DNA from 4 places in the Paenibacillus sp. EKM10P genome. Region 2 is predicted to be linked to each of the others. Evidence: riboswitches for the same ligand, from Rfam matches in the RefSeq annotation. Region 2 holds a riboswitch; each other region holds the start of a gene.

Region 1 (6,206 bases), on a different contig from region 2:
CAAATGCGGTACAGGGGAGTGTTGCCATGTTTAGCACTGTTACTAGCATTTTCAAGTTTTCCCGTTCACGCTGACACGCCTCCCAACATCGGAACGCCCCATCCCAAGGAAGCTACTGTCGCTACTTCGGTATATCAAAGTAAAGATCGAGCTACTCCAACATTAGCGATGCTACGAAAAAAGCATGCGGACATTTTTAAAATGTGCGGCCCGCACACCCGCCAAATTGCCTTAACCTTTGATGATGTGCCCGATTCAAGGTATACGCCGCAGGTTTTGGACGTATTACACGCAAACGGTATCAAAGCTACGTTTTTTATCGTCGGCCATCGTGCGGAAAAGCATCCGGGGATCATACGCCGCATCATCCGCGAGGGTCATGCTATAGGAAACCATTCCTATACTCATCCGGATTTCAGGAAGGCCACACCAGAACGCTTTCGCCACCAGATTACAAAAACAGAACGCATTTTAGAAGCCAGCGCAGGTTTTCGGCCCAGATTGATACGACCACCCTATGGTGAAATCACGGAGCCTCAAATTCAGTGGGCGCGTCGTCATGGGTACATGATCGTCAATTGGAATGTGGACTCTCTAGACTGGAAGGGATTGAGCAAAACACAGATTCAGCGTAACGTGATCCCGGCTACCAGACCTGGCTCCATTATTTTAATGCATGCAGGTGGAGGTCAAAGTTCCAACTTGCAAGGTACTGTCCAAGCTTTGCCGGGTCTAATCCACTCTTTAAAAGCTAAGGGCTACAAGTTTGTCACAGTCCCCCGGCTACTTCACACATCGGAACGAAAATAACAGTATGTCTAAGCCTCGTATATACCAACAACGTAAAAAGGCTGCCTTGACGAGCAGAATGCTTCTGCTTGTAAGACAGCCTTTTTTAGCGATAAACGACCGTACTGATAAGAAGTCGTCCCAGTTATATGTTGTGTGCTATAATATTAAGTTTACATAATATATATTATGTTTAATGAAATCAAATATATGCACAATGCTATTTATCAATAACGTACAGTTTCACATTTTGGAAGCCGAAGTCGTTCACGAATGATTTGTTGCCAGGGATAAAGATATCAATCCGCTTTCCGGTAATAGCGCTGCCCTGATCACGGGCAACGGCTACAAAAGAATGGTCTGGCAAGCCGGGATGGGAATAGCCTGTAACTAGCACCTTTGTTCCCATAGGAATGACTTTCGGGTCTACTGCAATTGTACCCAGTTTAAGCGGATTACCGTAGTAATCGACTGCACCCCATTTGCCATTTTCATCAGCTGCGGCTGAATATGCTGTTGCTTTAACATCAACAACTTTACTGTAATTGAATGTTTTGCCCCATGCTTCAATTGTTGGCCTCTCATTCGCTGGTGCTTTCTCCGTAAGTAGCTGTGGTTTCGAATCCGAAGCCGCCTTCACACTTTTTTCGTCTGGCACTTTAATTTGTAGACCGGCATATATGTTGTTGGACGCAATATCCGGGTTAGCCTTCGTCAAGTCATCTACCGATACCCCATAACGTTGAGCAAGCAAAAAGAAAGTATCGCCTTCTTTGGCAGTATGAAGCGAAGCAGCATTTGCTACTCCAGCTGTCTGTGCCAATCCTGCAATCGCTGCGGCAAGCACCGCAAATTTCATGGTTTTTCCAATATGTTTTAAGTGTTTCAAAGATATGTACCTCCTCTGTTGTGCCTGCGAGGTTAGCTGTCGGATTCGGGCTCAGGAGAAGCCCTATGCTTGCGCAATTCACCCCTAGGTCATATTCCATACTTTTTATGATGTATTGGAACAATGGCCGTTGTTACGTCCCCCGCACTTCCCATAGTTTGAGTCCAGCACCTGAGTATTTATTATCATAAGTGCTGCCTCGGTAAGTTTTGGCTTACTGCATAATATCACAATTTTGTAACCTTATCTGCATGAAAATGTTGGGAACCTTGAACATCATACTACACTCATTACAATTTTGTCATTAAGAATCCGTTTTTTGTTACGAAAATATGGAGATATGGTGACAAAAAAAGAAAAGCCCTCCGTGAACCATCGTCACGAGAAGGGCTATGTCAATATTTTATAAAAGCATTTTCTTACAGTACTTTAGCAAGAAAGTCACGAGTACGATCATGGCTTGGAGTACCAAAAACTTGCTCAGGCGTGCCTTGCTCTATAATTTGGCCGTTGTCCATAAAGATGATCCGATCCCCTACTTCACGGGCAAAGCCCATTTCGTGCGTCACGATCACCATCGTCATGCCGCCTTCAGCGAGCTTCTTCATTACATCTAGAACCTCTCCAACCATTTCAGGGTCCAGAGCTGAAGTAGGCTCATCAAACAGCATTACGTGCGGCTGCATAGCCAGAGCACGTGCTATCGCTATACGTTGCTTTTGACCGCCAGATAACTGGTTCGGGTAGGTATTCTTCTTATCCTCAAGCCCCACGGTCCGCAGGAGCTCCAACGCAATTTTCTCCGCTTCTTTCCCCGATTGCTTCTTCACCTGCGTTGGTGCAAGCGTCAGGTTCTGCAGTATTGTTTTATGCGGAAACAGATTAAAATGTTGGAAAACCATCCCCATCTTCTCTCGAGTCGCATTAATATTATGACCACGGGCCGTAATCGGCTCACCCTCAAACAAGATTTCCCCTTCTGTTGGCTGTTCCAACAGATTCATACAACGCAAAAACGTACTTTTCCCCGAACCACTCGGTCCGATGATGACGACTACTTCACCCTTAGCGATATCTATATCAATGCCTTTTAAAATTTCATTTTTACCGAACGATTTACGCAGTTGTTTAACGGTGATCACTGGCTCTCAACTTCCTTTCCCATAAACCCAACAGCTTGGATAAGCTGAATGTCATTACAAAATAAATAGCCGCTGCGATTACGAACGGGCTTAATCCTTCATAGGTAATATTCTTAATGACCTGAGCTTGGTACATAATATCCACCATCCCAATGGTCGAAATAATAGATGATTCTTTAATGATCGTAATGAACTCATTACCAATAGCAGGCAATATAGATTTAAATGCTTGCGGTAAAATAACGTGACGCATCGCTTTGCCTCGTCCCATCCCGAGCGAGCGGGCAGCTTCCATCTGTCCACGGTCTACGGCCTGAATACCAGCACGGAAAATTTCAGCCAAATATGCCGAACTATTCAGAGACAACGTAATTATACCGGACTGGAGTGGCGTAAAATTAACACCTAACGTCAAAGCAACTCCATAATGAATAATCATAAGCTGCACCAGCATAGGTGTGCCGCGCAGTATCTCTACATATGCGGTACCTAGCCACTCGATAATACGAATACCACTCATCCGCAGCAAGGATATGATCAGCCCAATAATGAATCCGAACAGTACTCCGAGCGCAGACAGCAATAGAGTGTAGCCGATACCCGTAGCGTAGAAACTGCGATATTTCAAAAATATATCTACAATGCTATTCGAAGAAACCTGTCTGTCAGCAGACAGTGCACTCGCTTCTGTAGAAAATTTCTCAATCGATCCGTCCGCTTTCAGGCGAGCCAACGTTTTATTTACTGAAGCAAGCAATTCCGCATTTCCTTTACGGATGCCTACAGCAGTTTCTGCTCCTTCATCTTCAGGTACTGCTTTGGCAAGTGTTACGGTACCGTCTAGCGTGTATCCTTTAGCAACGGTATCTTCGATTACAACCGCGTTGATACGCTTGGTCCGAAGCTGGAGTACCAGATCGGATATTTTATCCAATGAGGTTACAGAAGCATTAGGCACTTTTTGCGCAATTTCTTCCTGGATACTCCCCTTCTGCGCACCGAGCTTCTCTCCTTTTAGAGCAGCCATCGTTGAATATTTGTCTTTGTCCTCTGGACGTACCATAATGACTTGCTTGGAACGATAGTATACATCCGAAAAATCAATGCTCTTTCTGCGTTCATCCGTCGGTGTCATACCAGACAGCACCAAGTCTACGCGACCACTTTGCAGAGCAGGCAGCAAAGAGTCAAAACTCATGTCCTCTGGGACCATCTCTGCATCCAGATCCTTGGCGATTTCCTTGGCGATTTCAACATCAAACCCGACAATGGTATCCTGACCGTTAATAACTTTGTGAAACTCATACGGCGGGAAGTCAGCACTCATACCCACTACAAGTTTTTTCTGTGGCTTTCCTTCCGATCCGTATGCAGTGAGCATAGGAAGACCAGCCAACAGCAAGATAACCGCCGTCAAAACCAGGGCGGTAAAACGATATGCCTTTTTCAATCTTTTTTTCTCTCCTTAAATTCTTTATAATAAATAAGATTGTGTCATTATAAATGAATATGCATGATTATGCAATGAATGTTATAGTACAATTTTAGTATATCTATCGCAGTACCTACATTACAGCATATATAAAGGAGTTTTCAGCATGAATTTTAAACAGACCATTCAACACACCATTGAACAGCATGCCGAGCGGTTTAAGGACATTTCGTTGTATATAGGCGCAAACCCTGAACTTGGAAACGAGGAATTCCTGGCCTCTGCCCGTCTAAAAGAAGAACTTGCCTTTCACGGTTTTGAAGTTCAGGCACCCATATTGGGTATAGAAACGGCCTTTATTGCTACTTACAAAGCAGTCAAGCCTGGACCAGTTGTTGCTTTTCTGGCAGAATATGACGCCCTGAAAGGTTTAGGGCACGCCTGTGGACACCATTTGATATGCATGATGAGTACAGGCGCTGCCGTCGGTCTCAAATCGATCATCGACGAGACTGGTGGAGAAGTACGTGTATACGGCACACCTGCCGAAGAAACACGCGGTGCAAAGGTTCCGATGGCGGCGGCTGGATTGTTTGATGATTGCGACATAGCCATGATGACACATCCCTTCGATCGCTACGAAAAATCAGGAAAATCGCTGGCGATTGATGCTGTACAGTTCGAATTTTTTGGTCAATCCGCTCATGCTGCGGCCAGTCCGCACGAAGGGATTAATGCCTTGGACGCTGTGATTCAAACGTTTAATGGGATCAACGCATTTCGGCAACAGGTGAAAAGTACAGTACGTATCCATGGCATCATTAATCAGGGTGGGCAGGCTGCCAATATTATTCCTGATTACGCCTCAGCTCAATTTTACGTGAGAGCCGCGACACGCCAAGAACTGAACCCGCTTACCCGTCGTGTTATTCAAATTGCTGAAGGAGCTGCTTTACAAGCCGGGTGTCGCTTGGAAACCTCCAATTATGAGACTTCTTATGATGAAATGGTGACTAACGGTGTACTCTCCGACACCTTTACTGCAAATTTGGTGCAGGCTGGTATTGCGCAAGAAGATATTACGGAAGGCGAAGATCATGGCTCTATGGATATCGGAAATGTATCACTTCATTGCCCTGCGATCCATCCGTACATTCAAGTTATTGACGAGAAGCATGCCTTGCATACACCAGAATTCCGCGATTTGGCGATGCAGGACCGCGCAATGGAAGGAATGCTCTTGGCCGCGAGGACCTTGGCATGGACAGCTTGCGATGTAATCACAAGTTCTGAGCTGCTGGCACAGATTAAAGAAGAATTCGCTCTACTGAATAGCAAAAGCTAAAATCAGAAATGCCGTCTTCTTGGAGAAAGGAGTGCCTTTATGAATAGTATGAGTAGCTTTTGGACGTTGTTTATTGTGGTTGACCTCATCATTTTTTGGTTTATATTCCGAGCAATACGCAGGAATCGTGGAAACAGAAGCACGCGCCGCCGGAATGCATTTTTCCTTAGTTCCCCGTCTCCTTCGTCACTCACGCAAGAGCGTCATCCAGAGATTACGGAGCTGAAGGAGCTGCTGGAGCGATCCATTCCAGCCTCCTATGCTCACAACGTAAAGCAACGTGTCATGGAAGCCCACCCTAATCTGACGGAACAAGAATATGACTGGCGCTGGCATGAGCTAAAACGATACTTCATGCTATGCGCGATTATGAATCGAGTGCCTATGTTCAGTAGTGATGTGGATGAACTATGGCACGAAATGTTAATGTTTACGCGCGAATACCAGCAGTTCTCGGAAGCTTTTTTTGGTCGTATGCTTCACCATGCTCCCCATTCGGGCGGCTCTCAGCCGATGCCAGAGGAGCGGGCGTGGTTTGACTGGTTGTATGTGGAATGCTTTGGCTGGAATCGCTATAGCGCCAGTTTGTGGGGAACTTTTTTTAATCAT
Region 2 (6,206 bases):
AAACGGCTCGAAATTACATCGACGGGCCGATTTGTATATACTTTCGCGCTGGAGCAACGGCAACGTCAGCTTCGCTTCTTACAAAAGCTGTCTCAGCACAAAAATGAAGCCCAGAGCATGCTTACTCTGGGCGCAAGTCTTACGACACTCCAAACGACGTTGCCTACCCTCGTCGAAGCTTTCATGAGCAAGCATCCTCAGACTGAGCTAAAGCTGCTCACCGGCAAGACGCATGAAATCGTTGCCTTTGTACGCGACAAAAAAGCAGACGCCGGCGTTGTCGGGTCTGCCATTCATGAAGCTGGACTGCGTTGCATTCCGTTATTTGACGATCATTTGGAGCTAGTCGTCCCCATCGGACATGAATTAACTGTCAAGACAGGAACGGCTTCAATGAAGGACTTGCAAGGATTGCCGATGATTATTTTCTCCAAAGGAACCTGGTACCGCAGTCTGACGGATGACTTGTTCCAGCGTAGCGGCATTATGCCGGATATCCGCATGGAAATCGACTCCTTCGAGGCGATTGTACGCCTGCTTCCCACCTGCAAGGCATCCGCTTTGCTGCCCAAATCCTATTTGCGCAGCGAACTGCTGCGAGATAATGGACTTACTGCATTGTACTTGCCTGATTTGAAGGAGACACGCCGAACGACCTCCCTCATCTACTCAGAAACGGCCGATCTCGGCCCAACAGCACGACGCTGGATTAGCGAGACACGCGCATCGTTTGCAGGCTACCGTATGGTATAGAGGATTTAACCCTCTTCATTGACATTAACGACCTCATCCTCAAAGCGGCCGATATTATCATTGGAGCCGATAATGACCATAATATCGTCTGCTTTCAGCCGATCCATAGCTGTCGGTGCGATCAAGATACCATTCGCCGTATGAAGCGCCACGATGCTGCAACCAAAGCGGGTGCGCGCATTTAATTCTGCCAACGTTTTGCCATTCAGACATGCAGGCACATTAAGTTCTACAATGCTGTATTCCTTGGACAGCTCCAAATAATCGAGCAGATTAGGCGTGACCAGCTGATGCGCTACTCGAATACCCATATCCCGTTCCGGATAAATGACTCGGTCCACCCCAAGCTTCTCTAACGCACGCCCATGCAGCACAGATATGGCTTTGGCTACGACTTTTCTCACACCCAGCTCCTTCAGCAAAATGGCGGTCAGGATGCTTACCTGAATATCATCACCAATCGCAACAATGCCGCAATCGAAATTACGTATGCCGAGTGACCGCAACGCATCCTCATCTGTAGCGTCTGCCACGACAGTATGTGTCAGAATCTCACTCATACTGTCCACAACATCCTCATTCCGATCAATGCCCAGCACCTCGCACCCCATATCCACCAATTGCAAAGCCAGGCTTGAGCCAAACCGTCCCAAGCCAATGACTACAAACTGCTGCGTTTTCATATCTACTCGAAAACTCCCTTACCCTATAATTATTTTACCTTCTGGATGACGATACAATTCCTTACCCTTTTTCGGTCCCAGTGCATAAGCTAGCGTGAGTGGACCCAGCCTGCCTGCAAACATCGTCAGAGTAATCACCAGCTTGCCTACAACTGTCAAATCAGGTGTAAGCCCCATGGACAGTCCTACCGTACCAAAGGCAGACACCGTCTCGAACAAGATCATCAGAAAATGATGATCTTCGGTTGCGGACAGAATCATCGTCACCCCAATCACGAACAGCAACCCCAGCAAGGTAATAGTCAAAGCCTTATAAATGCGTGCCTGCGCAAGTCGGTACCGGAACAGCACAATGTCTTCCCGTCCCCGCAGCATCGAAAACACCGCTCCAATGAGCAGAGCAAATGTAGTGGTCTTAATCCCGCCTCCAGTGGAGCCAGGCGAAGCCCCAATAAACATGAGTATGATGATAAAAAACTGCGTAGCCTGCCGCAAGCCTGCAATGTCCAGCGTGTTGGCACCTGCGGTGCGAGGGGTAACGGACTGGAATAAAGAACCCAGCAGTTTACCACCCCAATCAAGCGAGCCAAGCGTCTTCGGATTCGTAAACTCAAATACAAAAATGACAAGCGTCCCGACGACAATCAGAGCAGCTGTCATGCTGAGTACCACCTTGGTATGCAAGGATAGTCTCTTACGCTTGCGATAATCTGCCAGGTCAGACATCACTACAAAACCAATACCACCCGAAATAATGAGAAACATGGCTGTAAAATTAACAATCGGATCATATACATAACCTGTCAGGCTGCGAAATTCACCGAACAAATCAAAACCAGCATTATTAAACATGGAAATAGCATGCCATATTCCAAAATAAATCGCCCTGCCTACAGGCATATCAAACGACCAGCGAATCGAAAAAATGATTGCACATACGCCCTCAATCATCAGCGAGTACCATAGCACCTTACGGATCAATCCGACAATCCCTTCGACCGAGGTCTGATTCATCGCTTCTTGCAAAATAAGGCGCTCCCGCAAGGAAATCCGACGTTTGAACACCAGCGCGATCAAGGTAGCCATGGTCATAAAGCCAAGACCACCGATCTGGATCAGCGCAACGATAACGATTTGACCAAAGGTTGTAAAAAAGAGCCCTGTATCCTTAACGACAAGCCCGGTTACACAGGTCGCGGAAGCGGCAGTAAACAAAGCGTCTATAAACGCAAGTGGTTTTCCTGTTGTATTAGAAATGGGCAGCATTAACAATAAACTACCTATTAGAATGATAATGGCAAAGCCTGCAACGAATATTTGCGGTGGAGAAAGCCGAAGCCAGCTTGCATTGGGATTCATTTATTCATCACTTCTCCTCCTTGGTGAACTATGAGCATGGAGATCGCTCAGCTCATAAAATCACCAATTCTTTTCAGTTTCTTTTATAAATCAGAAAAGTATCCGCAAAGCGGGATACTTTTGCCTTTCAATACTCACTACACTTTATACGTAACTACCTCATGGAACGTTTGATGACTTTAAGGCGGGCAGCAGCGAAGCGGTCCATTTGAATCTGGAGAAGCGATAGCGCTCGCCTTTGACTCTGAATTTTACCCTTATCAAGGTCTAGAAAATCAAAAAAATTCAGTGGCAACAGCGATTGGAAGATCAAATGGAACGCGCAGCGTCCTTAACTCAGCAAACTTTTATTCACACTTATACACACAAAAAAAGACACCGGAAAACCGAGTGCCTGACTTGGTTCCTGCCCACAGCCTACGAGGTTAGCTGACGGATTCGGGCAGCACAGTATGCCCTATTTACACTTCCGGTCCATCAGGATCGGCTGTAAAATTCACCCCAGTAACATGGTTCCCCCGTTTTCTCACAGAAATTCGGCTTAAATGTATGTCATTACCCATATATTTCATAGGCATTGCCTCAAGATTATAATCCTTCTCTATCCAGATCACAAAACCGATTTCGCCGAAAAAACGTGAAATTGGCTTTAATTTGCGATTGGGCATCGCTTAATCACAGCTTATCTAATTTTATTAAAACTTTAAAGTGCTTTCACTCTGTTTTCATGAATATCGCTGGTCTGTTGGCGGGAACCTGTGCAGTATGATATCTTTAATGGATGTTCTTATTTACAGATTAAGGAGGAAACTCATGAATCCTATCGGGAAACCGGTCGTGCTCACGGCCAACTTCAAAAAATTAGGCTTGCTGGGCGGGGTTGGCCTGATTTGCTTTTTTATCTTTCAATTGCTTATTCCCTCGCTTAGCAATCCAAGTCCGGAATCATTGATGAATGCAAAGGTCATCAGCAAACAAGAAGCGATCGTACACGCATTGGACTTCGCCCGTTCTGAGCTGGGCTATACGGAATCACAGCCAGAGAAGCCTGTCGTGACCTATCAGGCTGAAACAGATTTGTACGGTTATTTATCCAGAGAAAAACTGCTTCAAGCGTACGATCGTACATGGAAAAAAAATTATCCTTATGAAACCTTTCGGGTTGATTTGCCTGACTCCTCAGCGAAGGGCAAGCTGCAAATTCATGTGGATTTATCCACTGGGAAGGTCGTTAGCTTTAAGCGGATCACCTCCAGCACCAATTACACACAGGCTGATGTTTCTACAGATGAACAAGCACGAAGCAAGCTTGTACGTATAGCTGAGGGCGACATGACGCTTGAAGCCAAGGAGCAGGCTGCAGCAAAATGGATCAAACGCTTTGGCTTTAAGCCATCGGAATTGAAGCTTGCGACCACTGAGGGGGAAGGTGGATTAAAATATACTGTGGACGAAAAGAAAATCGGCGCCTCGGTCCTTACGCTGGCTTTTACCTTTGAAGATGGGGATGTTCGCTCGTTTACCCAAAGCTTTGCTGCCCCTTCATCCTATACCGACTATGTTAAAAATCAAACATACTGGGCGAATTGGATGACTTATGCGGGTTATGCCCTATTTAGCTTTGTCCTGGGCGTACTTGCCATTGTGTATGCGTCACTCACCCGACGACATACTTCATTTGTACGCGGTATTGTTCTGTCCATTGTTTATTTTATTGCTAGTATAGCTGGGACCATGAACATGCTGCCTTTATTACAAGCTGAAGCAGGCAGTAAGGGCATGCTTATATTTCTTATGGTATTCCAGGTCGGTGTTACCTTCTTCATGGCTGTAGCTCTCTACTTCTCCTTGGTTGGTGGTGACGGGCTTATGCGTCAGGTTGGACTAAATGCATGGCCACGGGCCAAAGAGCCGGGCTACGGGCTGTATGTGCTTCGCAGTATGTATGTCGGTTACTTGTGGGCCTTCATTTTACTCGGCGTACAATCCATTTTGTTCTTTGTATTGGAGCGTACATTTAATACATTCTCCACTACAGACGCCACGCAATCCCCTTACAATATGGCTTATCCATGGCTACTACCGATTATGGCCTGGATGGCAGGTATTGGAGAAGAGACTGTTTACCGTCTATTTGGTATTCCGATGGTAAAAAAAATAGTCAAAAATACGTTTGTTGCTTGTCTGATTACTACGCTTATTTGGGCACTGGGACATACGCTTTATCCAATCTATCCAGTGATTTCAAGACCTATTGAGCTGACTTTTCTTGGTTTGCTGTTTAGCTTCGTGTTCCTGCGTTACGGCTTTATCGCTGCCATGTTCAGCCACGTTATTTTTGACAGCATATTAATGGGGCTTAGTGTGATCAGTTTGGGAGACACCGTGAATGTGAGCGCAGGTCTATTCTGGATCTTACTTCCGGCTATTGTAGGCTACATCATTTACTGGTTTAGTCCTAAAAAACCTAATCGAATCATGTTTGAACCCGTGAAAAAAGAGGAGCCGTATTCTACGACTCCTCCTCCCGAAGGGCAGCTATAATCTGACGAGCAAGTTTATCCCCAATAGAGAGAGGCCGGAAGTCTTCGACGCTGGCCTCTCTTATTTTTTTGAGCGATCCAAAATGCTTAAGCAGCAACTTACGCCGTTTCTCTCCAATGCCCGGAATGGAGTCCAACTGGGAAGTTACCATAGATTTGCCGCGCTGCTCACGGTGAAATGTAATGGCAAAACGGTGAACCTCATCCTGAATCCGTTGCAGCAGATAAAATTCCTCGCTGTTGCGTGCAAGTGTTACGGCCTCAAATGTATCCCCCATCAGTAATTGGGAAGTTCTGTGTTTGGCATCTTTCACCAAACCACACACAGGAATAAACAAATCCAACTCATTTTCCAATACATCGGTTGCCGCTTTAATTTGTCCACGCCCACCATCGACAATGATCAAGTCGGGGCGTTCAAGATTTTCCTTCAGCACACGTTCATATCGACGCCGAATAACTTCACGCATCGTTTCATAATCATCTGGTCCCTGCACAGAACGGATCTTGTATTTTCGATACTCCTTCTTGGCAGGCTTGCCATCAATAAAGACGATCATGGCCGAGACTGGATCAGAACCCTGAATGTTAGAGTTATCGAACGCCTCTACCCGATGCAGACTATCCAGCCCAATGGCACGTCCCAGATTGCTTGCAGCTTTAGATGTCCGTTCTTCATCCCGCTCGATCAGCTTAAACTTCTCATCCAGAGCAACACGTGCATTTTCCGTCGCCATACCCGTCATTTGCTTTTTCAGCCCGCGCTGTGGCACAAGTACTTTTACATCCAACCATTCAGCCAGAGCGCTAGCTGCTGCAGATGGGTCCTCCAATCCACCGGATAGTTGAGTTTCTGTTTCTGTTTCGG
Region 3 (6,206 bases), on a different contig from region 2:
TAGGCACATCTTATCTTACGTTTCATGGAGCGGAGCACAGCCGGTTTTCACATTCACTGGGCGTATATGAGATTACGAGACGTATTATTTCTCAATTTGAACGTGGAGATTTTCCCGACTGGCCCAAGGAAGAAAGACTGATTGCTCTGTGTGCCGCTTTGTTGCACGATGTGGGGCACGGTCCATTTTCTCATTCAATTGAAGAAGCCTTTCATATGAACCATGAGGATTGGACATGCCGCATTGTACTGGGGGACACGAAGATCAACGCTGTGCTACGGCAAGTTGATGAGATGTTGCCCCACAAGGTCGCGGCGGTTATAGCCAAAACGTATGATAAGCCGATTGTTGTCAACTTGGTAACAAGCCCGCTGGATGCTGACCGTATGGATTATTTGTTGCGGGATGCTCATTCAACAGGTGTTAACTACGGAACAATTGATTTGGATCGTATTTTACGTTTGCTGCGCCCTCACAATGGGAGAATTGTCGTAAAAGAGTCGGGTATGCATGCAGTAGAGGATTATCTAATGTCACGCTACCAGATGTACTGGCAAATTTATTTCCATCCTGTAACACGCAGCTCAGAAATCCTGTTACGTAAAATTTTCAAGAGAGCTAAGGAATTGTTCAAAAACGGATATGAGTTTGGTTTTCTGCTAGATCCGCTGCCAGATCTATTAAAAGGAGAGCTAACAGTGGAGCAGTATTTGATGCTGGATGAGTCTTTGATTCAGACGGTATTTAGCCAATGGAAACGAGAAAAGGACGAAATTTTAAGTGATTTGAGCAGCCGTTTTATGGATCGTAGATTGTATAAATATGTAGAGATTGAAAATATGGATACAGATACCGTTGACCATATTCGAGAGGCTTTGGAAAAGGCTGGCTTGCATCCTGAATATGATCTTGAAATTGATTTTCCGACAGATCTTCCTTATGATGTGTTTCGGCAGGGCGGTTCAACGGACAACCAGATTTTACTGCTTGGACGTCAGGGCGAGGTACGGGAAATATCCGAAGTTTCAGAAATTGTACGCTCAATAAGTGGCATTCACCGAGGAAAATATCACATGTATTTTCCCCAGAATAAATTGAACGGGGTAAAAGAAAGGCTTCCTGCCGAAATAAGGAATTATTTTGTCAAACAATAGACAAATATATTGAAATGTAAGTAAGAAAAGGAGATGAAAACCTTGGATTTGTTCGACACTCATACTCACCTAGATGCGCCACAATTTGACGAAGACCGTGAAGAAGTTATAGCACGTGCTGTCGAATCAGGAGTAACACGGATGATCAATATCGGATTTAATCGTGAGACCATTCCATCCACCATGAAGCTGGCTGAGACGTATGATTTTATTTATGCAGCCGTTGGATGGCATCCGCAGGATGCCATTACAATGCAGGAGGGTGATTTAGAATGGATTGCATCGTTATGCAGTCATAAAAAGGTTGTAGCGATCGGAGAGATCGGTCTGGATTATTATTGGGATACATCACCAAAGGATGTGCAGCAGCGGGTACTTCGAAATCAAATTGGCCTGGCACGTGAGCTCAACATGCCAATTGTTATCCATAACCGGGATGCACATGAAGATATTGTGAGGATTTTACGTGAGGAAAAGGCGGGCGAGATTGGCGGAGTCATGCACTCCTTTTCTGGGAGTTGGGAGACAGCTAAAATGGTGCTGGATATGGGTTTCCACCTTTCCTTCGGCGGGCCCATAACGTTCAAAAATGCCAAGCAGCCAAAAGAGGTGCTAGCCCAGGTACCCCTGGACCGTCTGCTTATTGAAACGGACGCGCCTTACTTGACGCCTCATCCGTTTCGTGGGAAGCGAAATGAGTCGGCACATGTGAGATTGGTAGCAGAGGCAGCCGCCCAAATTAAGGGAATTACGGTGGAGGAATTGGTATCCATTACGACCCAAAATGCCTTGGAACGATTTGACATTCAGTGAAAAAGCGAAGAAATCAATCAAAATAAAGAGATAGACGGAGCTAATTATGATTTTGTTGCAGGAAACTCAAGAATATTACAATTTTTTAACCGAATATTTTGAAAAATGTACTTGAAACCTGCTTTACAACATGCATGGAAACAGGATATCATCTTTTCAGTGAATTGTTGTTGAGTGTAAACATCAACAAATCATTTCATGAACCAGTCTCGCTGAGTCCCTTTTACAGGGAACGGGGGAACCGATATGGCTTACAGTACGTCCGGCGTATATGCAAGAGATATTATCTCTTCAGTAGTCGGCTCGACCGAAATTCATTTCCTGGATGGGATTGAACAGGTAGAGAAGCCGTATTTCGATTTCTTTCTGGGTCTTCGGGGTGAATGTGAAGGCGACCGCCATGAGCGGTTGACCTAAGCTAGGGCGACTCTCTACGTCCGAACCCGACAGCTAACCCCGTAAGCGTAACAAGAGAGAAGCCATCTCGTGCATGAGTTTTCCCGCATATTCACACATGTCGGAAGCCACGAAAGAGCTCTCTAGTCTCTTTCTTTGGCTTTTTTTGTTGTGAATAAAAGAAAATCTGTCATCATACTGTGGTTAAACAGGGGAGGACAGCATGCCGCGAAGACGGGTACATGGTGCAGGACAGTCGCAGTACGGGCTTGTCTTGTAGAAAATCTGTTATAGTCACGTCAACGATCAACTATGTCTTACTCCAGACGGCGGGCTATGTAAGGAGGACGGAGGAAATGGGCATTTTCCGAAAAGAGGAGACCCATGAGTCACGCTCATCCAGCATGTCTTACGTATTACGTTGGAAGCAAGAGAATGTGCGCCAGGCTGCTTTGGTTGCTATTTTTCTAATCGCACTAACGATTATGATTTCAATTCTGATGTACACGCAATCTAAAAAACAAGTCTTTTTTGTCATCGATGGTAAGGCATCTGCGGTAGAAACCCGGGAATCCAAGCTCCAAGATTTGCTCAATGAGCATTCTATTTCACTTCAGCCGCATGATACAATTTCCATGCCGCTAAACGGGGCAGTACAGGATGGGGATCGCGTAGTCATTAAACGTGCCAATCAGGTTAAAGTATCCTCAGGCAATGAGACGAAAAAGCTGTACACAACAGAAAATACAGTAGAGGGTGCCATTCGCACTTCGGGCTATAAATTATCATCAACGGATAAAGTTTACCCTGCGTTGGATGCCTCTGTTTCAGCTAACATGGACATAAAAATCGTCCGTGTGAAGAAACAGCAGGTCGAACAGAAAAAACAAGTGCCTTATCAGGTCATCAAAACGGCAGATCCAAGTCTCTATAAAGGCGATAATCGAGTCATTCAAAGTGGCAAATCGGGTGTGGTAGTCCAGCATGTTCAAAAGGTATACCATGATGGAAAATTGGTGTCCAAACAGCTGGTCAACAAGGAAGTCGCACAAAATCGTGTAGATAAGGTAATTGCGGTAGGAACGAAGAAAAAACCGGTCCTTCTAGCTGCTTCCATCGGCCCTAAAGATGCGGTTAAGGCTACAAAGGTTAGTTCGGGCAGCGCTGTCCGTAAAGCAGGTATTAATTTTAATTATAAAAAAGTTTTACAAAATGTCTCCATGACGGCGTACTCTGCCCAGGAGCCAGGTATCGGTACACGTACCGCCTCCGGCACGCGTGTCACGGAAGGACGCACCATCGCTGTCGATCCGAATGTAATTCCCATCGGCTGGTGGGTGTATATTGAAGGGGTAGGCTTCCGCCGTGCGGAGGATACCGGTGGCGCGATTAAAGGCCACAAAATCGATGTGTATTATGAGAGTTTAAGCCGGGCTAACCAATTTGGTCGTAAGCACGGTAAAACCGTATATGTTATCGGACCTGTAAAGCCGGAAATCAACTAAAACAGGTTGTGTATGTTGAGGACAATGCGATAGTATTAACAACATAGTTATGCCATGCTAAGAAGAGGATATCCTCTTCTTATTTTGTTTTCAAAAGCAGGGAAAGATAATATATGTTGCTGTGTAGCAGTGGAGGGAAACGAAGATGATCAAGGAAGTGATCGTGGTGGAAGGCCGGGATGATACAGTAGCCATTCGCCGTGCTGTCGAAGCAGATACGATAGAAACTGGCGGTTCAGCCATTAATAAAATGACGCTGCGGAAAATTGCATTGGCACAGGAACGGCGGGGGGTCATTATTTTAACTGATCCCGATCATGCAGGGGAGCGTATCCGTAAAATTATCGCCTCCAAGGTCCCCGGCTGCAAGCAGGCTTTTATACCTGAGGCAGAGGCGACACGCAAAGGGGATATTGGCGTGGAGAATGCCTCCCCGGAAGCCATCAGACACGCTCTCGCGCGGGTACATACGACAGTGGAAGGCGCCGAACCGCTGATTGAAATGGCGGACCTGATTGACGCTGGACTTATTACCCACCCCAATGCTGCTGCACGCCGTATGGCCTTGGGGAATGTACTGGGTATTGGCTATTGTAACGGAAAGCAGCTACATAAGCGGCTCTCTGTATTTCAGATCAGTCGTGAGGAATTTGCCAGTGCGCTGGCACAAATCGAAAGTGAAGGATTGTGATATCCGTATGACAGGGATTCAAGATATAGCAACACCACGGCGTACGAAGGAAATTATTCAAAGGCACGGTTTTTCGTTCAAAAAGAGTCTGGGACAAAACTTTCTGATTGATCAAAATATTCTGAGCAAGATCGTAAATGCTGCCGGATTGGATGATACAAAGGGCGCGCTTGAGATTGGTCCGGGCATTGGAGCTTTGACCGAGAAATTGGCGCAATCCGCTAAGGCAGTTACCGCTGTTGAGATTGACCAGCGGCTGTTGCCCATTCTTGAAGAAGTGCTGGCCCCTTACGAGCATGTAAAGGTTCGCCATGGAGACGTGTTAAAGCTGGATTTGCGTGAAGTGTTTGCAGCTGACTTTGCAGATGTGAGCAAAGTGAGTGTCGTCGCTAATCTGCCGTATTACGTCACTACACCGATTCTGATGCGTCTACTGGAGGACAAGCTTCCCTTGGAGAATATCGTCGTTATGATTCAAAAGGAGGTGGCTGAGCGCATGGCTGCGTCTCCTGGTACGAAGGATTACGGCAGCTTAAGCATAGCCGTGCAATATTACAGCGAGCCTGAGTTAGTCTGTACGGTGCCGAATACAGTATTTATTCCTCAGCCGAATGTTGATTCGGCAGTTATTCGGCTGCGTGTACGAGAAGTCCCTCCGGTGGAAGTGGTGGACGAAAAGCACTTTTTTGAAGTGGTTCATGCCGCTTTTGCCCAACGTCGTAAAACCATTTCAAATAACCTAAAAAGCCGCTTCTTCACTAAAGAGAACAGGGACACGCTGGAGCCGCTGTTGCAACAAGCTGATATTGAGCCCTCCCGTCGAGGGGAAACGCTGAGTATCGAGGAATTTGCGCGTCTGAGCGCCGTGCTATTGGAGGCCGGTATATCCTAAGTTGGAACCAAACTGTGCATTCACCCATACGATATAGGAGGGGTGATACAGTGTGATGAGTTTAGGAGACTTGGTCGTTCGGAAATCGTACGGCGGTGATGTCACGTTTCGCGTTGAAGACATCCAGCGGGATAAAGCGATCATTAAGGGGACGGAATTTCGGCTACTGGCCGATTCCCCGGTGAACGATCTGGTCAGAGTGCCTGCAGACCAGATTAGCGGTAAGACTCAACAGGCCCACATTAAGGCCGGGGAGTCTCTTAATCTTTTGCAACGGGCACGCCAGCAGCAAGCTGCCCGTAGCCAGGCGGCTCTGATTGGAGAGTGGAGTGATCCGGTGGAGTCAACGTATTTTGAAATGCCAGGAAAGGTTCTTCATCTGGATGGAGACCCTGGCTATTTAAGGAAATGTCTCAGTCTATATGAACAGCTCCGTGTTCCCGCAGAGGGACATCACGTTCACGAATCGGCAATGGCGGATACGTTATACCGACTGCTTCCCCGCATTCGTCCTGATATTGTAGTCATCACTGGACATGATGGTGTGCTAAAGCAACCGCAGCCTTATGATTTGTACAGCTTGAAAAGCTACAAGAATTCGCAAAATTTTGTGGCAGCGATTCAGGTAGCGAGACAATATGAGCGTCATCTGGATTCACTGACAATTGTAGCGGGTGCGTGCCAGTCCCATTTTGAGGCGCTGCTGCGTGCGGGAGCCAACTTTGCCAGTTCCCCAGGGCGTATCTTGATTCACG
Region 4 (6,206 bases), on a different contig from region 2:
TTAACGGATTACCTGTTTTCTCCGACACATACGTTATGGTTAGAAAAATAAGGAACAAGACCATCATCGAGCTGAAAATAATCCAGCCCTGCTTGCGATTACGGGCAAACAATCCAAATGTATACGGCAGCGAAGCCGGCATTACCCACATTGCCAAAATTTCCAGTACGTTCGTCCAAGGATTTGGATTTTCAAAAGGATGCGCAGAATTAGCTCCCGCAAAACCGCCCCCGTTCGTACCCAAATGCTTGATGGATTCCAATGAGGCAATGGGTCCCATAGCAATCTGCTGCTGTGTACCACTTAAAGTCGTAATATCCGCCGTGGGTTGTAGCGTCTGTGGTACTTTTAATCCCACCAGCACCAGCGTAAGTACAAAGGCAAGCGGCAGGAAAATCCGTATGTTGGCTTTAATAAAATCTTGAAAAAAATTACCCAGCCCTTCACCGCGCCGCGTCAATCCCCTCATAAAAGCCGCAGCAACCGAAAACCCCGAAGCAGCCGAAGTAAACATCATCATCGTGACGAACGCCATCTGTGTCAGATACGTAAGCCCGCTTTCTCCGCTATAATGTTGGAGATTCGTATTGGTCATAAAGCTGATTACCGTATTAAAGGCCAATGATGCTTCCATATTACTGTTCCCAACCGGATTGCCCGGGAGTATAGCCTGCAAGCGCAATAGCAGGTAGCTGATCCCCACAAGCACCACATTGGTTGCAATGAAACTCATAGCGTACGTCGTCCAATGCATGCTGTCCTGTTTCTTCAAGCCTACAGCCTTATAAATCAGCTTTTCCGTTCCACCAAAAATCCGATCCGTCCGATTCGGTTCATTCGAGAATACGTGATACATATAGGTGCCCATCGGCTTTACCAAGAGCAACAATATGATGATCACAATCCCAATTTGCAGTAGCTCCATCCTCTATTCCTCCTTAAAATGCTCCTGCATTTGGAACAACAGACCTGATTCAGACCATCCATTGAGTGCACACGTTTGCGAAAATCTGCATCTCTGATGCTGCATTCTTGATCTGCTGTTCCCGCCTGCTCGATCCTATAGTTGACTAGAATTTTTCAGGATTCAGGAGTGCGTAGATTAAATACACGAACACAATAGCCGTAAGTCCTAGCACAACGATCATCCTCTTCGCCCTCCTTTTGAGGTCTGCGCATCACACCAGCGTACAAACAGCAGTATCACTCCATAACTCACAGCCATTACGAGCAGCATGTATAAATCCATCATGTTCATACCCTCCGTATCGCTTTTCAGATTGCCCTTTTGATTCCATCATAAAATCATAAACCAGCTATGTTATAAGTGCTTATCCGTTCAGCAGGAAACCCACCTCTCCGTTCAATGTGTAGATCACATGGTCCGCTCCCAATCCCCGATAAATTCCTTGTGGATTACAGCCGTGCGTAATAACATAGATCAATTCTGATGTTAGTGGCCGACATATTTGCAGGAAACGGCAAGTTAGATTCAAGCTGTTTTCGAACAAATACACACTACCAATTTCTTTTTTAGGAAAATTCCATTTTCCCGCTTGCATCGTATTGATGCGCACAATGTGCTCCACACCCATTTTTTTGAGCTGTCGTTCCTCCTGGGTGCTATTTGTGAGAACTGCAAACGCCAATTTTTTGAACATAAGCAATTTCACAAAACTTCTGCCCGCTTCATTCGGTGCAGTGACAATAATTAACCGACCTTCCATCAGTAGCTCCTCTCCCGGTATAAAAAGACAACAAAAAGAAGCCGAAGGAAAAAGGCTTCCTCCGGCTTCATACATTCCATGATAAAATAAACCATGGCTGCACACGGCGGTTTGTTGCCTCTCCCTGTACGCTTACGAGGTTAGCTGTCGGATTCGGACGTGAGAGTCGCCCTATTTACGGCACTTGGCCGGAAAATTCACCCCATGAGACACACGGCTTGCAAAGCCGTATATACTCGTTGGTTCCCCCGCTTTTGCAACTGCAAAATTCAGCGCTTTAGACAATTCGTTGTTGCTTCATTGTTGTTAATTTGAAATTACGTCTTGAATCATACACCCGTGCAAGGAAGACTGTAAAGCTCAACGGCAAGGCTATAAATCACCCTTTAGAGCATAGAAGATTAAGGATAACGCTTACAACCAACCTATGCTTCTCGTATCTCTCTAAAACTCTGTATTTCGCCTCTTTTTGAAAATGAAAGGCATGTCAATATTGGCGTAGGGTATGGTACGGTTGCCCTTTATTTATAAAAAAGAAAGAAAATGCGCTATATGTACTAGATAATTATCGAATGAAGCCTTTTTTATGAGAAGAAACACCTCAATTTGCTCCATTTGAAGTGCGATTTACCGTTTTGAACAAAAGACGATTTTACAATGCACAATGTCTGTAGACTCTTCTGGACTTGCAACCCCTTGTTGAATTGTTCACAATTTAATTGTAGAATATTGAATTAGGAGGGATATCATGAGCGTATATAAATATGATGCACAGACCCTACAAGGGGCACAAATTCCGTTATCCACATACGAAGGGAAAGTTCTTCTTATCGTGAATACTGCCAGCAAATGTGGGTTAACCCCCCAGTACAAGGCGCTACAAGAGCTATATGACCAGTATCATGAACAGGGGCTCGAAATTTTGGGATTTCCCAGCAACCAGTTCGCCAAACAAGAGCCGGGTTCCAGCGAGGAGATCTCCGAGTTTTGCCAACTCAATTACGGAGTGACTTTTCCCATGTTCGCCAAGACAGATGTTAACGGTGATCAGGCACATCCTCTATTTCGCTACCTGACCCACACTGCTCCAGGCGTATTAGGCTCCAAAGCGATCAAATGGAATTTTACTAAATTCTTAATTACACGAGAAGGTAACGTATTTAAGCGTTATGCGCCGCAAACCACTCCAGACAAGCTTGTAGGAGATATTAAGAAGCTTTTGCAGAAAAACTGACAATCTTTATGCATTACAGTTAACGAGCGGTCCGTTGTCCATACGACCGCTTCTGTGACGGGAGGATATGACGAAAAGTATTTAACAAAAAAAGCATCCCTTCACGTAAAACGTGTCAGGATGCTTTTTCAACTGGGTATTGCATATAATGCGGTCGAGAGGACTCGAACCTCCACGGGCGTACGCCCACTACCCCCTCAAGATAGCGTGTCTGCCATTCCACCACGACCGCATGTCATAATGTATTGAGGCAACAGATTTATTATACTCTCTCAGCAACAATTTGTAAACAAGAATATTATAATTATTTTCAATGTAACTTTATATAACATATATAAGCAATAAAATTATTTAATTTGACATAACTGAGTTCGAAGTGTAAATATATATTACATAAATATTTGAATTATTATTATAAAAATAAGATTTGAGTCAAATAACATCACACAAATATTCACTTCAAGGAGGCGAACCGTCCTGCATAAAGGTAACCGGTTGCTAAACTACGCATTATTGTTGGACCCTTCCCTACCTATTGGTGGTTTCACCCGTTTCTACGGATTGGAGGAGCGTTTCCGCGCTGGACACCTGAACAGTCTACAGGATCTGAAACATTACATGCGAGACGATTGGTATCCTCAAATCACAACCCTTGACGGCATGGCCATTAAAAGTCTGTATGCAGCCATCCAGCAGAATGACGGTTGGCGGATCGCCCTTATTGATAAAATACTGCACACCCAACATCCTTCCTCGCAGCATGTAAAAGAGTCGCGACTTTCTGGCCAGCGACTGCTCAAGCTCACCAAGGCTCTCTATCCTTGGCTCGCATTTGACCAACTGGAAGACACACTCACTCAATACAATGCAATTGGCACACTCGCTACTGTCCACACTTGGATTAACTCCCTCCTCGGAAGCGATATAGAACAGACCATTCACGGCTATTTTGCCACAGCGGTATCCTTCTGTATCGAAGATGCCTTTAGACTGCTCAATCCTCCTTATGAGGAAAAAAATCCTCTTATCGATCATATGACCAGCGAGTTGCTTACCACCTGGAAGAAGATTAACAAACCTACGCCAAGCTCATATCAGCGCCATCTTTTCCACAGCCATCGGACCAGCTCCTACATCACTCAGCCACCCTATATGAGCCATAGCAGCCAATTGAATGCATCCAGACCCTTTTCCTCCTCCGTCCTATTTAAACACCTTCCAGCATCCCTCTGATGCGTCGTTTACCAATCTAGCAGTCACAATAAAAATACTCTGCCCTTTTCTCAAGCGGCAGAGTATTTTTATTCATGTATCCCAAATTCACACCAATAACAGACCATAGTCGGATTATTTTCACTTTTTGCACTTAATTAAGTAATTATTTTAATAAAATAACGTATTTAAGATTGTATAAACACGTATAAAAGTGTATCATAGTTTTAGATGGTTAATTCTAACATGTTTACTGATGATTATTATATCACACCAATTATTCCGCAAGAATCCGTAAGGGGCGATTTCTCTTGAACAACAAAATGCCTGTCACCTCCTTCGGGTGGGCCATCAAACAAAGGCTTGTCGAGCTTCGACTGGATCAGAAAACATTTTGCGAGACACACAACATTCCGCCTTCACGCTTGTCCAATCTGATTCACGGCACCCGCAAAGCACAAAGGTACAGAAAACAAGTTGCTGCAATTCTGAATATCGACGATAACGATTATAAGGAGGCGACACCACACTAAACCGAACAAACATTTTAGCAACCAATGCGTCGCCATATTATCAGGAAACCAAATAAACCCGTAAACCGAACCCTCAGTTCGTTTTACGGGTTATCACCCAGGCGTTTAGCCATAGATTATTCAAGTTTTGTTTTGTCCTTCTCTCTTTTTTGCTTACGGTACTTCGCAAATTCAACGTATTCTAAAATAAAGTTCTGTTCTTCTGTATCAAGATCTTCAGCCTGGCAATTCAGTGGCCCCATCACCCCAAAAAAATAAGCAGCCTTCTGCTCCTGAAGCACGCCTTCCCCCGGCTTAATCCCTTTCATCAACCAGTCGAGCGATACATTAAAAAAGTCCGAAATCTGAATCAAATGGGCGGTACCCGGCGTTGTTTTTCCCCTTCTCCAATCACCGAGATTCCCTGAGCTAATTTTAAGCTTTTCACAAAATGCCTTCTTGGTCATTCCTCGATCCTTAATTAAAGCTTCAATCCGCTGATAAATAGTTTGATCTCCCACAACGTTTCCCCTCCGACACTGTAGCTTTTTCTAATTAATTTTCAATTGTACATATTAGAATGTCCTTATCAAACCCCACAGCAAACATTAATCAGTAGTTGAATTGGGCTGGTTTTTCTCTTTACGAAAGCGGGTAAATTCAATATACTCAAGTATAAAATCTCTTTCCGCCTCACTTAGCGATCCCCCCTGGCAATTCAGTTGCCCTGAAGCTCCAAAAAAATAAGGGTCCTGCGACTCCTTCAGCACCTTACTCTGCACGTCTCGACCCAGCATAATCCAATCCAGACTAGCGTCAAAAAAAGAAGCAATTTCTATGAGTTTATTCGTGCCTGGTGTCGTTTTTCCTCTTTTCCAATCTCCAAAGTTCCCTGTACTAATGCCCAACTGCTGGCAAAACGCCTTTTTCGTCATACCTCGTTCCTTAATGAGCTCCTCAATGCGTTGGTAAATAGATTGCATAGAAGTTCCTTCCTCCCTAGCAGGCTCTCCAAATAACGATATCATGTCCCTTGTTCCCTTTTCAAAGATCACGTGTGCTAAAATTACCGAATTATGTATGTTGGTTTTCATTATACCACAATATGCAACAAAAACCGCCTGTTTTCCGAAGAAAGGGCGGTCTTTAAGTCAGTTCGATTACGCCAATCACGTAGCAGAGTTGTCGATTTTAAGTAAAATCCGCTTCAATTCGTTCAACGTTTCGCTTAAGTGCAATAAATCTTCTTCCGGCAGATACACCAGTCTCTCTTGAATTTTATTAGAGAAGGTATGAAACACCTGTTCACAAAAAGCGTCGCCTTCTTCTGTAATGGCTACGTTCACGACTCTACGATCCGAGTCGCACGATTGGCGGTCAGCCAACCCATGCTCCACCAGCTTATCCAGAAGAGGAGTCATGTTTGGACGAGAGACATTTAGTTGTTTGGACAAATCGGATACCGTAGACGAACGCACTTCACGCAGAAGCAAGAGTACCTGAAAGTTATTAGGCGACAAA

The links. A riboswitch is a leader RNA that binds a small molecule or an ion and turns the genes downstream of it on or off. The one in region 2 is predicted to bind cyclic di-AMP.
Region 1: it holds a riboswitch for cyclic di-AMP, as region 2 does, so the genes downstream of both, HFE01_RS05820 (3D domain-containing protein) here and HFE01_RS19335 (TrkH family potassium uptake protein) in region 2, are expected to answer to the same signal.
Region 3: it holds a riboswitch for cyclic di-AMP, as region 2 does, so the genes downstream of both, HFE01_RS23870 (3D domain-containing protein) here and HFE01_RS19335 (TrkH family potassium uptake protein) in region 2, are expected to answer to the same signal.
Region 4: it holds a riboswitch for cyclic di-AMP, as region 2 does, so the genes downstream of both, HFE01_RS02050 (hypothetical protein) here and HFE01_RS19335 (TrkH family potassium uptake protein) in region 2, are expected to answer to the same signal.

What each region holds. Positions count from the first base shown of each region.
Region 1 is NZ_JAALET010000002.1:184,984-191,189, forward strand. Features, by position in the region: gene HFE01_RS05815 (polysaccharide deacetylase family protein) at 4-810, shown strand; gene HFE01_RS05820 (3D domain-containing protein) at 1,010-1,678, opposite strand; cyclic di-AMP (ydaO/yuaA leader) riboswitch at 1,685-1,858, opposite strand; gene HFE01_RS05825 (amino acid ABC transporter ATP-binding protein) at 2,098-2,820, opposite strand; gene HFE01_RS05830 (ABC transporter substrate-binding protein/permease) at 2,807-4,270, opposite strand; gene HFE01_RS05835 (M20 family metallopeptidase) at 4,419-5,597, shown strand; gene HFE01_RS05840 (glycine-rich domain-containing protein) at 5,637-6,206, shown strand, end outside.
Region 2 is NZ_JAALET010000009.1:125,362-131,567, reverse strand. Features, by position in the region: gene HFE01_RS19345 (LysR family transcriptional regulator) at 1-753, shown strand, start outside; gene HFE01_RS19340 (potassium channel family protein) at 759-1,436, opposite strand; gene HFE01_RS19335 (TrkH family potassium uptake protein) at 1,455-2,795, opposite strand; cyclic di-AMP (ydaO/yuaA leader) riboswitch at 3,195-3,347, opposite strand; gene HFE01_RS19325 (CPBP family intramembrane glutamic endopeptidase) at 3,609-5,339, shown strand; gene uvrC (excinuclease ABC subunit UvrC) at 5,308-6,206, opposite strand, start outside.
Region 3 is NZ_JAALET010000016.1:79,009-85,214, reverse strand. Features, by position in the region: gene HFE01_RS23885 (HD domain-containing protein) at 1-1,154, shown strand, start outside; gene HFE01_RS23880 (TatD family hydrolase) at 1,197-1,967, shown strand; cyclic di-AMP (ydaO/yuaA leader) riboswitch at 2,168-2,448, shown strand; gene HFE01_RS23870 (3D domain-containing protein) at 2,720-3,868, shown strand; gene rnmV (ribonuclease M5) at 4,014-4,559, shown strand; gene rsmA (16S rRNA (adenine(1518)-N(6)/adenine(1519)-N(6))-dimethyltransferase RsmA) at 4,567-5,451, shown strand; gene yabG (sporulation peptidase YabG) at 5,507-6,206, shown strand, end outside.
Region 4 is NZ_JAALET010000001.1:457,407-463,612, reverse strand. Features, by position in the region: gene kdpA (potassium-transporting ATPase subunit KdpA) at 1-925, opposite strand, end outside; gene kdpF (K(+)-transporting ATPase subunit F) at 1,071-1,148, opposite strand; gene HFE01_RS02050 (hypothetical protein) at 1,332-1,727, opposite strand; cyclic di-AMP (ydaO/yuaA leader) riboswitch at 1,841-2,012, opposite strand; gene HFE01_RS02045 (glutathione peroxidase) at 2,476-2,961, shown strand; tRNA gene HFE01_RS02040 (tRNA-Leu) at 3,111-3,193, opposite strand; gene HFE01_RS02035 (urease accessory protein UreF) at 3,457-4,194, shown strand; gene HFE01_RS02030 (Rha family transcriptional regulator) at 4,485-4,706, shown strand; gene HFE01_RS02025 (helix-turn-helix domain-containing protein) at 4,823-5,206, opposite strand; gene HFE01_RS02020 (helix-turn-helix domain-containing protein) at 5,294-5,668, opposite strand; gene HFE01_RS02015 (MarR family winged helix-turn-helix transcriptional regulator) at 5,855-6,206, opposite strand, start outside.